2 regions of the Clostridium fermenticellae genome follow, and region 2 is predicted to be linked to the other one. Evidence: riboswitches for the same ligand, from Rfam matches in the RefSeq annotation. Region 2 holds a riboswitch; the other holds the start of a gene.
The links. Region 2 has a riboswitch for tetrahydrofolate ahead of D4Z93_RS09555 (folate family ECF transporter S component). Riboswitches for the same ligand answer to the same signal wherever they lie in the genome.
Positions count from the first base shown of each region.

Region 1: another riboswitch for tetrahydrofolate. It lies ahead of D4Z93_RS07280 (folate family ECF transporter S component); the one in region 2 lies ahead of D4Z93_RS09555 (folate family ECF transporter S component).

Region 1 covers NZ_CP032416.1:1,547,143-1,552,982, forward strand. The annotation lists gene D4Z93_RS07270 (MFS transporter) at 1-1,218, opposite strand, end outside; gene D4Z93_RS07275 (DUF4317 family protein) at 1,244-2,434, opposite strand; gene D4Z93_RS07280 (folate family ECF transporter S component) at 2,578-3,369, opposite strand; THF riboswitch at 3,500-3,606, opposite strand; gene D4Z93_RS07285 (YibE/F family protein) at 3,711-4,508, opposite strand; gene D4Z93_RS07290 (YibE/F family protein) at 4,513-5,646, opposite strand.
Region 2 covers NZ_CP032416.1:2,041,527-2,047,366, forward strand. The annotation lists gene D4Z93_RS09535 (L-aspartate oxidase) at 1-137, shown strand, start outside; gene nadC (carboxylating nicotinate-nucleotide diphosphorylase) at 144-971, shown strand; gene D4Z93_RS09545 (amidase domain-containing protein) at 1,130-1,648, shown strand; gene D4Z93_RS09550 (methyl-accepting chemotaxis protein) at 1,672-3,669, opposite strand; ZMP/ZTP riboswitch at 3,872-3,948, shown strand; THF riboswitch at 4,040-4,159, shown strand; gene D4Z93_RS09555 (folate family ECF transporter S component) at 4,222-4,824, shown strand; tRNA gene D4Z93_RS09560 (tRNA-Leu) at 5,014-5,100, shown strand.

The sequences.
Region 1 (5,840 bases), 490 kb from region 2:
AACACTTACCCCTATAGTCTGCCCTAAAGTTCTAAGTAATGAATTACATGCGACCGCAGAACCTCTATTATTGTAATCAACTGACTCCTGTATTATCATAGTCAAAATTGAAAAAACTCCTCCAAACGCAAATCCCATAATCGAAACATAAATTATAACTTTCATAATTGAAGAATTGATCTCAAGTGTCGGCAAAAAAGCAGCACTTATTAATAATATAAAAGAAGATATCCTAATAACATTTCCCTCACCATATTTCGTTATTGCATTTGCCAAAACAAATGCACCAATGAGCCAAGCAACCGACATAGGTGCCATTGAAAGTCCTGATATAGTCGCATTAAATCCAAGGACATTTTGGAGGTATATTGGCATGTAAACATCTATACCTATTAGACAACCAGATGCCATAAAGCTCATAATATTATCAACTGTATTTGTCTTCGTAAATATCTTGAAAGGCATAATCGGCTGCTTTGCATATTTTTCCACAAAGTAGAATATAAATAGCAGTATAATTGTGCATAAGAACGTTATAAAAACTGGTACAGATTTAAAACTATATTTTTGTCCATACAATACGCCATATAAAAGACTTATAATTGCAAAAGACATAACTACAATTCCACAAAAATCCATATTTATATTTGAAACTTTGTTTATATGCTCCTCCTTAAAATTTTTTCTCAGCAGCACTATGGACAGTATTCCAAACGGAACATTTATAAAGAATATCCAGTGCCATGAAAGAGTATCTATCAAGAAACCTCCTAAAAATGGTCCAATTAAACTTGAAACTCCCCAAACGCTGCTAAGCCATCCCTGTACTTTGGCCCTCTCGGAAATTTCAAATATATCTCCAACAATAGTATATGTAACTGTAAATATCGCACCTGATCCTATACCCTGAATTGCACGAAAAACTATAAGTTCATACATATTTACGGATATACCACAAAGTGAACTTCCAATTAAAAAAATTACAATACCAATACACAGCATGTCTTTTCTTCCATATAAATCTGATAATTTCCCATATATAGGTGTTGATATAGCAGATGTAAATAAATAAGCTGAAAACACCCAGCTTATAAGACTAAACCCATCTAAATCTTTAACTATAGTTGGTACTGCCGTTGTTACAATTGTGCCTTCAACAGCTCCTAAAAACATCGCAACCATTATCGCTATAACTATCTTTTTTCTTTTCAAATCCAATTCAATGTCACTCCTATTTAAGTATTTATTCTTTCTCTGTCTGTAATTTTATCCCATTTATTAAAATATCGTCACTTAATTCTATTAAAAGACACTTTTTTCCTTCTTTGTTTCTTATTTGTTTAATATTACTCAACATGTCAGGAGGTATTGCTATACTTATGGCATCATTTTCTATTTTAATTGATTTTTTTTCGAAGTCTGGAATAACATTTTTTACTTTAAAGTTGTAATTTCCTCCACATACTTCTTCAAATGCATTTTTTACAACTTCAGTATTTTCAACTCCATTTTCTCCAAGTACCTGAGATACATCCTTCATATCAAAAGTTAATTCATCAACATCTTCATCATCTTCTAAATCAAGTTTTTCATATATACTTTCATACATATTTTGTATAACATTTGGTTTAGCAGTTCCAAGTGCAGTTTCTATTATAGCATTAAAACTTTCCTTTTCCTCAGATGCCGAGGGTTTAGTATCACATTCAAGAATATTTTCAACAAAATTTGCATTCACTTGAGAAGATTTTGATGAATAATACAATAGTTTATTCACATCTACATATTCAGAACAAAAACTTGGAAACATAAATCCATCCAATGGTGAATTTAAATTTATAGTTAAATCAAGAATAGAATTTGATTTGAACTTCATCTCTGAATAATCAAACTTTAATACTTTTTTAGGTACATCTACTTTATTTATACTACATAAGATAAAATCTATAGCTTGTACATACTCTTCTGGATCCTCCGGTAAATCACTATCATTATTCTCCTTTTTATCTGCCTTGTAATATTCGGCTCTTACAAAGTTTATTACTATATCATTATCATAGTTAAAGTTTTTACCTATTTTATCTACAAACTGATCTACAAGTTCACTTATATCCCCATCTGATTTTAATGTATTATATAGTATTTGTTGACTGTCAATCAAATTATCATTTTTCTCAAGATTTTCTACTGTATTTTTGCTCTTAAAAGGTAATTCAAATATCCTGGAGTCTATTGATCCCGTTAAAACCTTTTTAAAGTTATTTAAATAGAGTTCCTTTACTTCATCGCTCTCTACATTAAAATCCAGTTTTTCTTTTATTATTATCTGTGCATTATCCTTTTTTAAATACACACTATATATTTGCTTTATTTTTAGCATATAACTATTAATTTTAAACTCTTTCCTTATATCTGCTAAATCTTTTTTGTTCATGATTCATCCTCTTTCTTTAATTTAAAATACATAGATTATAATACCATCTGATAGAAACTCTATCAACAATTCTTAACAAAATTATAAAATTAAATTTTATAGTTTTAAGGGAAGCCAAATAAACGACTTCCCTTCATAAAGTATTAAATATCTTCAATTAATCTTTTCTCGAATGTTTCATAATAATACACAAGTATACTTATTATATAGGAATTTATAAAAGTAAGAAAAATCGTTTGAACTATTCTAGGAATCCAAAGGACTAAAAATCCATTTGCCATTAACGATGGCGTAAATATTAATAATATAAATGTATTTAATGTGGATACTATTAATCCAGAAACTCCAATTGAAATTGCAAATTTAAAATATCTTCTATTTATAAAATTACATGTTTTCCCTAATCTTCTTCCTATTATTACAGTCATCATCAAAATAAAAAGGCCTATAAAAGATATCATTATAAAACCTATTCCAAAATATTGTGCCTTATTTCCAAATTTAAAAAGCTGTTTGGATAATATACTAAAAGGCATCAATTTTATAGAAAGAAAATTTATCATTCCCACTAACAATATCAATACAAAAAATACTGTATAATATTTTTTTATACTTTTTAAGTTTATATCTTTTATATTTTTAAAAATAAGTGCTGGAACAGCTCCTGCAATTATATTTGTAATTGTCATAAGCGGTATATATGGACCCATCGGTGTAATTATATACCCAAGTACATCCACAATGCCACCTGCAATCGCTCCATATATTGGTCCAAATAAAAAGCCAGGAAGAACATAAAATATTGCTGCAAAGCTTATTCTCATCGTGAGAGTTCCCGCAGCAATTATATTGATCGAGATAGTTCTTACGCAAAGTGAAATTGCTATAAACAATGCTGTCATAACAAGAGATTTCGTATTTAGTTTATTTTTCATATTTACCTCCATAATATTTAATATAATTTACCACATATTTAGGTATAACAAAAAACACCTCTTTTCTCTTTAATGTAGTTAGTCACACTAAAGAGAAAAAAGCATAAATACATAAAAATCCCTTTAATGTAACAGCGGAAGCAGTATTACATCGTAAGCTTCAATTAAAAAAACGAGCTTTTCGTTTAGAGACAACTTCCCATCCTCTAACACTTTACGCATAATACTTACTCTGCTACCTTTTATATTTAATTTTCATAAAACCTTCATTAATTATCATAGTATATTGAGTTAAATAAAACAAGCCTACTTTTTATTTATACTTACAGATCATATTTATATTACTGAGATATATCATTATTTACTGCAGTTGATTTAAAATGTATTCTTTTTTCAAAATATAATATCATAAATGTAACGACCGTAGTTACAGGTATTATTAAAATTATTCCAATTCCACCACTGAATATCTGAAATACTTCAGAACAAAACACTTTAGCATTCAATATATCTCCAATAGAATAATGCAGCTCTTTAAAATATATTATAAGTGTCATAAATCCACCTATATACGCAAAAAGTAATGTATTTGTCATTGTACCTAATATATCTTTACCTATATTCATCCCGGACTTTAATAATTCATATTTAGTTTTTAATACATTCGATTTATATATTTCATACATAGAGGATGATATTGATATTGATACATCTATAATAGCTCCCAAAAGACCAATTAAAATCTCACATATTGATATTTGTGCAAAATTCAATTGAACATAAAGCGATAAAGTGGAAATTGACTCCATCTGTTCATTACCAAACCCTTGTATTTTTGCATTATAAGCCATCTTATATACTAATATCATAGTTATTATTACAACTAGAGTAACTGATAAGAGAGATGCAATTGTTTTCTGATTTAATCCATTTGCAGAAATTAGTGTTATATATGTTATTATTATAGCTCCGACTATTGTAACCTTTATTGGGTCCACTTTATTACATATGATTATAAGCATAAAAAACAGTGTAAAAAAATTTGTAAATAGTGTAAAAAAAGATTTAATTCCCCTTCCTCCTCCAATTATCATCATAAGAATAAATAATATAATAAATAAAATTAGGGTAACACTCATATTTCTAAAATCTCCAATCTTTTAAAAATGCAGTTGAAGTATAGATTGAAATTGGTATACTAAGCACAATTCCTATACTTCCAACAAGTGCTCTTATTATTTCCAGCGAAAGATTTATATTTATAATATAAGAAATTGAATACCCATTACTCATTAAAAGCAATATAATTGGAATACTTCCACTTACATAAGCAAACACAAGTGTATTAGTCATAGTACCCATTATATCTTTGCCAACTTCTTTTCCAGACGCAATGAGTTCTTTCTTATCTATATCTAAATTTTTATTATATATCTCATTTAAAGAAGCTGATATAGATATTGCTATATCCATTATTCCACCTAATGTTCCTATAAGCAGTTCAATTATAAATATACTTTCTGGTGGATGAGTTAAAAATTCCATTTCCTCAAAATGTACTCCACTCCAATTTCTCATTTTTATAATTAATATAGCTATAAGCATAGTTACAAAAGTACATATGAATGTCGAAACTATAGATGAGAGAGTCTTTCTACTAACTCCACAGACAATCAATATTGAAAGTAAAATAAAAAGTACACTCGCAATTATAGAGAGTAATGTTAAATTTGCTCCATGCGAAAATAATTCAACTAGTATAACCAATATAAATACATTTATTGTTACACTTACAAGTGACCTAAGTCCTTTATAACCTCCTACAATAAGCATAAATACAACAAATACCATTGCAATACGTAAAATATATTTATCCCTTTTAAAATCAAGCAGTTTTGCCGATATTTGTCCTTCTTTATTTTTATAAACAGATACAAAAATTTCATCATTTACCTTCAAGTTCAAATCATTTACCTCTGAGTATGAAGTCACATTTTCTAATTTAATTTTTTGATTTTTATATTTTCCATTCATAATAACGGCTTCAATTTTTTGCTTTTTTATGCTTTCGGACTTTCCATTCATATCACTAATCTTTGAATTTATAATATTTATCTGTATTACTTTTGCTATATCTTTATTATAAAATTCCTCATTTCGAGATGTGCAATAGAAACTTACAGCAAAAATAACTGTACAGATTATTAATCCAATCAAAAAAAATTTATTTTTTAAAGAATTTAGAATTTTACTACATATAGTTTGCTTTATTAACATTTAATTTAACCTTCCTTACGGTAATATTATATAGTTATTAATTTATATGTTATGATCACTATAGGCTGTTTTCTTAAGTATAAATTATTTTATACTATTTTTGTTACATTTTTATGTCAATATTATCATTTAAGATAACTATTTTACAAATATTTTGATACAATATATATAGATTTTATGTATGGAGGTAATTA
Region 2 (5,840 bases):
GAAATGTAGAAGGAGTAGAAGTTTATAATATGTATGAGGTTTCTAAAAACATTATTGATGCTGTTTTAGAATCTGATTCTTCGCTCGGAAGCAATTACATTGAAGACTACTCTAAAAACAAATTAGTTTTGAGGTGATGTTGATTGAATTATTTGATAGTAGATAAATTAATTAAAAATGCGCTTATGGAAGATATCAATTATGGTGATATAACCACAGATACTTTATTTTCTGGTAACGAAATTTCAAAGGGGAGACTTATTGCAAAAGAATCTGGTGTAATTGCCGGAATTAATGTTGCAAAAAGTGTTTTTGAAACTTTAGATAAGAGCATAGAGTTTAAAGTACTTATAAACGATGGTCTAAATATTCAAAAAGGTAACATTATTGCAGAATTAGAGGGGCCATCCAAATCAATATTAAAAGCAGAAAGAGTTGCCTTGAACATACTTCAAAGGATGTCTGGAATTGCAACTAAAACGAGTAAAATTGTAAATTTAGTAAAGGATTATGATATTAAAATAGTGGACACTCGAAAAACTCTTCCTGGTTTTAGAATGTTAGATAAGTATTCTGTAACAGTTGGGGGAGGTTACAATCACAGATTGAATTTATCTGATTTTGTAATGATTAAGGACAACCATATACAGGCAGTTGGTTCTATAACTGAAGCTGTTAAAAGAATAAATGACAAAGTTAGCTTTACAACTAAAGTTGAAGTCGAAGTTGAAAACTTAGACCAGCTAAGAGAAGCAATGAAAACTAAAGTTGATGTAATCATGCTTGATAATATGGATATTGAAACTATGAAAGAAGCAGTAAAACTTGCTCACGGGAAATTTATTTTAGAAGCTTCAGGAAATATTACAGAAGAAAATATAAGAAACATTGCCGCAACCGGCGTTGATATAATATCACTTGGAGCTCTTACCCACTCTGTAAATGCACTTGACATAAGTTTAAAATTTTAGACACTAAAATGTGCTATGTTAATTAAAAACTTATTGATTAACATAGCATATATGTCTTTCTGTCATTCATGGAGTGACAAACTTTTAAAGATTAACCTTCTCATAAAATTAATCATAATATAATACTGTAATTAATTTTATGGAGAAATTATAAGTATATGAAACATTTATCCTATTCCAGGGAAAGAGCGGTTAATTATGCTATTAACTTCGCTGCAATTCCAAATCCCAATTTTAAATACTTTATACCATATGGTGATAATGGAGGTGATTGTACCAATTTTACATCCCAGTGTTTAAATGCTGGTGGTGCTCCAATGATATTTTCCGGTAATAATCAATGGTGGTATTACAATAAAAACTCCAAAAATAATTCACTTGACAAATGGTCCGTTTCATGGGCAGTCGCAAATTCACTTTATTGGTACCTAAAAAATAATTATGTAAAAAATTTATATGGAATTAAAGGAAAAGAAGTTTCTGATATCAAAACCCTTGAGATTGGTGATATAATATTTTTTAAAGATTCACAAGGAAATATATCTCATTCTGCTATCATAACTTCTTTTGACGATTATGGTATTCCGCTTATAGCCCAGCATACACCAAACGTTTTAAATATCCCTTATATGAAAAAGTGGGCAGTGGAAACATTTTTTATAAAAATTATTCTTTAGATACCGTATACAATATATAAGAGTTAATTAATTTTAAATTGACTTATCTCATCTTTAAGTTCCTCTGCTAAAGTTTTAAGCTGCTCCGAATGTCTTGTAAATTCCTGCATAGTTGCAGATATTTCTTCGCTGGATGCAGTAACTTCTTCGGAAGCCGAGGCTGTTTCTTCAGATATGGATGAGATATCTTCAATTTCAGCTAATGTAGATTGTTTATTATCATTCACATCAATAATGGATTTCTTTACAGAATCAACTCTACCTATCATTATTTCAATTGATTTAAGTATCTCATTAAATATCTCCTGGGTTTTATTTACTGCCTTATACTGTTCATTTACCGCTATTTCAGTTGAATTAATGGCATCTACAGCTGTTTCAGATTTTTTCTGTATAGCTGCTATAATATCCTTTATTTCCTTTGCAGAGTTTTGAGACTGCTCGGCAAGAACTCTTATTTCTTCTGCTACTACAGCAAATCCTTTTCCTGCTTCACCGGCACGTGCAGATTCTATACCCGCATTCAGAGATAATAAATTCGTTTGTTCCGTTATATCAGTTATCGTTTCTGATATAACATTTATTTGTTTAGCACTTTCGTTCATATCAAAAATTACTTTATTGACTGCATTAGTGGATTCTTTGGTTCCATTGGATTTTTCTATCAAAGTGTCTATCATAGAAAGACCTGTTGATCCAAGTTCTTTGGTATCCCTTGAAATTTTATCAATTTCGTTTGAATTATTACTTATCTCATCCAGTTTATTTGACAGTGAATTCATTTCAGCTGCACCTGTCTGGGCATTCTCCGCCTGCTTAGTTGCACCCATAGAAACTTCTTCTATAGCTTTTGATACTTCAGTTACAGATGAGGTTACTTCGCCGGACATATTTGCCAGGCTTAAAGAAGTTTGCAATACTGTTTCTGAAGATTTTGTGACATTGTTCATAAGATCAGATACATTTTTAAGCATAGTATTAAATGATTCAGACAGATCTTTAAATTCATCTTTTGTTGAAGCAGTTACTGATACTGTCAAATCTCCCTTTGAAGCTTTGGAGAATGCTTTTTTAAAGTTATTTATATTATCAGATATACCTTTACTTAATGTAAAAGATAAAGCTGCTGCAGCCAGTGCCATTATTAATATCATTAATAAAGTTATCTGCAATATGGACTTTGTATCTTTGGAAAGTTCACTATCATTTAAAGTGGCGATTACTTTCCACCCGGTTAATTTATTTGTTGTAAATGCTCCAAACTTTTTTACGCCATTATAAGTATAATTGACAAATCCGCTGTCCTCTGATTTTGCCTTACTCCAGAAAGTCAATTTTGAGGATATATTAGTATTAATAAGATTTTTTTCTGGACTGGCTATTGCTTTACCCGTAGAATCAACAAGAAAAACAGATCCTGAATTGCCAACTTTTTTTGATGAAATTTCTTGCGATAACGTTTTTAGAGAACAGTCTAGTGCCAGAACACCTACAACCTGTCCATCTTTTTCTACCGTCTGTGAAAGCGTAATTATATTATTTTTTGTTGCAGCATCTATGTATGGCGGACTTATAATAACTTTACCTTTATTTTTTAATGCGTCTTTATACCAGTCTCGTGTAGTTGCATCAAATCCATCTGGGTGTGCATAAGGATATGATCCAAATTTGTGAGAGGCAGTTCCGTAATAAACTTGAAAAGTATCTTTGTCGCTTTCTTTCATATTTTTTAATGCATAAGACAAGGCATCATTGTCATTACTAGTATCATAATTTATAATACCGGGATTTGCAGCCGATATGGAAACTAATTTTGAAAAAATATCTAAGTAATTGGACAAACCATCATCTATTTCATCAATTGTTTGGGTAGTTGTAAGTATTAATTTCTGATTAAGTATTGATTTTGACTTAGAGTATGATATAAATCCGGATATTAGTAATGGGATTACACAAATTAGTATTAAACTTATGACTAATTTAGTACGAATACTATTTAATTTAGAATTTTTAAAATCCATTTTAATTTACTCCCCCTGTTATTTCTTAATATACCATTATAATAAATCATAAATTTACACAAATCAACATATTTTAGCAATTTTATAAAAATATCTAATATTAAATAATAAAGCATATTAAATATTAGAAAATTATAAATAGATTTGATGAAGTTATTCCAGCTTCCTTGACAAAAGGTTACAAAACGCTTATTATTTATCCTAGAAGTCATATGACTGACGGATGTGGAGTACCACAAGGGAGTATGACAGAAAAAGCCGACCGTCTGGGCAACCGCCTGGATAGTTGGCTTTTTTACACTATATAACAGGAAGAAGGAATTTCGTCAGCTATCATTTGATTTCGTATCACATTACAAATAATAAAAATGGCAGAGTAGATAATTGTGGGTTATGTGCCCGAGAAACGGGGAGTTGATCTCGGGACGGAAACATTTCGTTAACATAAACCAATACGAAAGTTACCGTACAATTATCGCATCCCGCTGCTGCATATAGGAAATTCCTCCTTTATGTGGCATTGAATCTTGCCATATTCAAGGAGGTTTTTACATGTTAAAAAGCAACACTTATTCAATCTTCACGCCAAAATACTGGATTGCAGCTTGTTCCGAGTTTCGAAACCTGCGCTCACTTGTTTTCGCTGGATTGACCATAGCTCTCAGTACAATCCTGAGCTCGCTTTATATCCCGGTGGGTATAAATCTTCGCATTACCACCGTTTTTTTAGCGCTTGCTCTCGGATCTATGATTTTCGGCCCTGTTATCGGTTTATCCGCTGGATTGGCATATGATTTAATCGGCTACTTGCTTATTCCTACCACTGTTTTTTTCCCGGGGTATACTTTATCATCCATGCTTGAATTCTTTATTTACGGGATATTTCTCTACAGGTGCAAAATTTCAGTATTACGGGTATTTCTTTGCAAGTTTATCATTGATTTTGGCATTCACGTCGGATTAGGATGTATTTGGAGCAGTATGCTATTTGGAAAAGGATATTACTACTTTTTTATAAAGAGTCTGATAAAGAATACAATCATGCTCCCAATTGAAGTAATAATGCTTATTGTACTGCTGCAGATCTTCCTTCCTGTCCTTGCGCATCAAGGCATCATTCCAGAGCAAAAAAATAAATACATACCGCTGGTTTAATCTTTTCGTTTCTATATGGTTTCGAAGGAAGAACCTTTTTAAGCAAAGAAGACCTTGAAATTTTCTCTATGACTTGATGAAATTGTGGCAGCTGCTTTGAGCCTTGTTAAACTTCTAAGCTAAACCTCTGGGGTTATTAATTTCTGCTTGACTAACTTAAACTCATATGATATTATATATACGTTCCTTGCCGAAGTGGTGGAATTGGCAGACGCAACGGACTCAAAATCCGTCGTTGGTAACAACATGCGGGTTCAAGTCCCGCCTTCGGCACCAAGTTATATCAACGGTTAAAGGCTCTTTGGATGAATAATCCAAAGAGTCTTTTTCATGCATTTGCTAACATTTTGCTAACATACAAATTAGGCCTTATAAGCATTAAATAATATAAAAAATAAAATTTCTCGTGTTTCAAATTCTTAGGAGCTATTATTTTTATATCTTTTAGTTTCAAAAATTCACAGTTTCCATAAGCCTATGAGCCACGCTATATATTAGAACTAACTTGTCACTTTCTATATCGCAAAATACTTTTTTACTTCAAATCTTTTAGAGTGAGCTTTCCAATTAATTCTTATTCCAGCTTTAAATAATACATTATTAGATATTAATCAAAATGAAACCATATAGTAGCTTTAACTCTTCGCTCACTCAGAATAAAAGCTACTATATAGTCGATTAAATATATTGGGCTGCTCCACCCCAAACACAGGTAGCAAATCTCTGCGGGTCTTATAATAGGCTCTCTCTGGTCGCAAAGAAACTTTGAACAAGCTACTATTTTTCTCTCCACTCGCGCTGCAGCTCTGCAAGCCTTAAGTATTCCTTTAGGGTCCTAAGCTGCACTCCTTACGTTCAAAAAAATAGCTAGTTCAAAGTAAAAAAATAGTAAGTTTCTCATCTCTCCAAGAATTTCTCCACATAGATTATTAGGTATTTCTCTTATTACTTCACCCTTCAATACAAAACATTCATGCACTTACTTTTACTTCAATAATTTAATGTATATTTTTGAA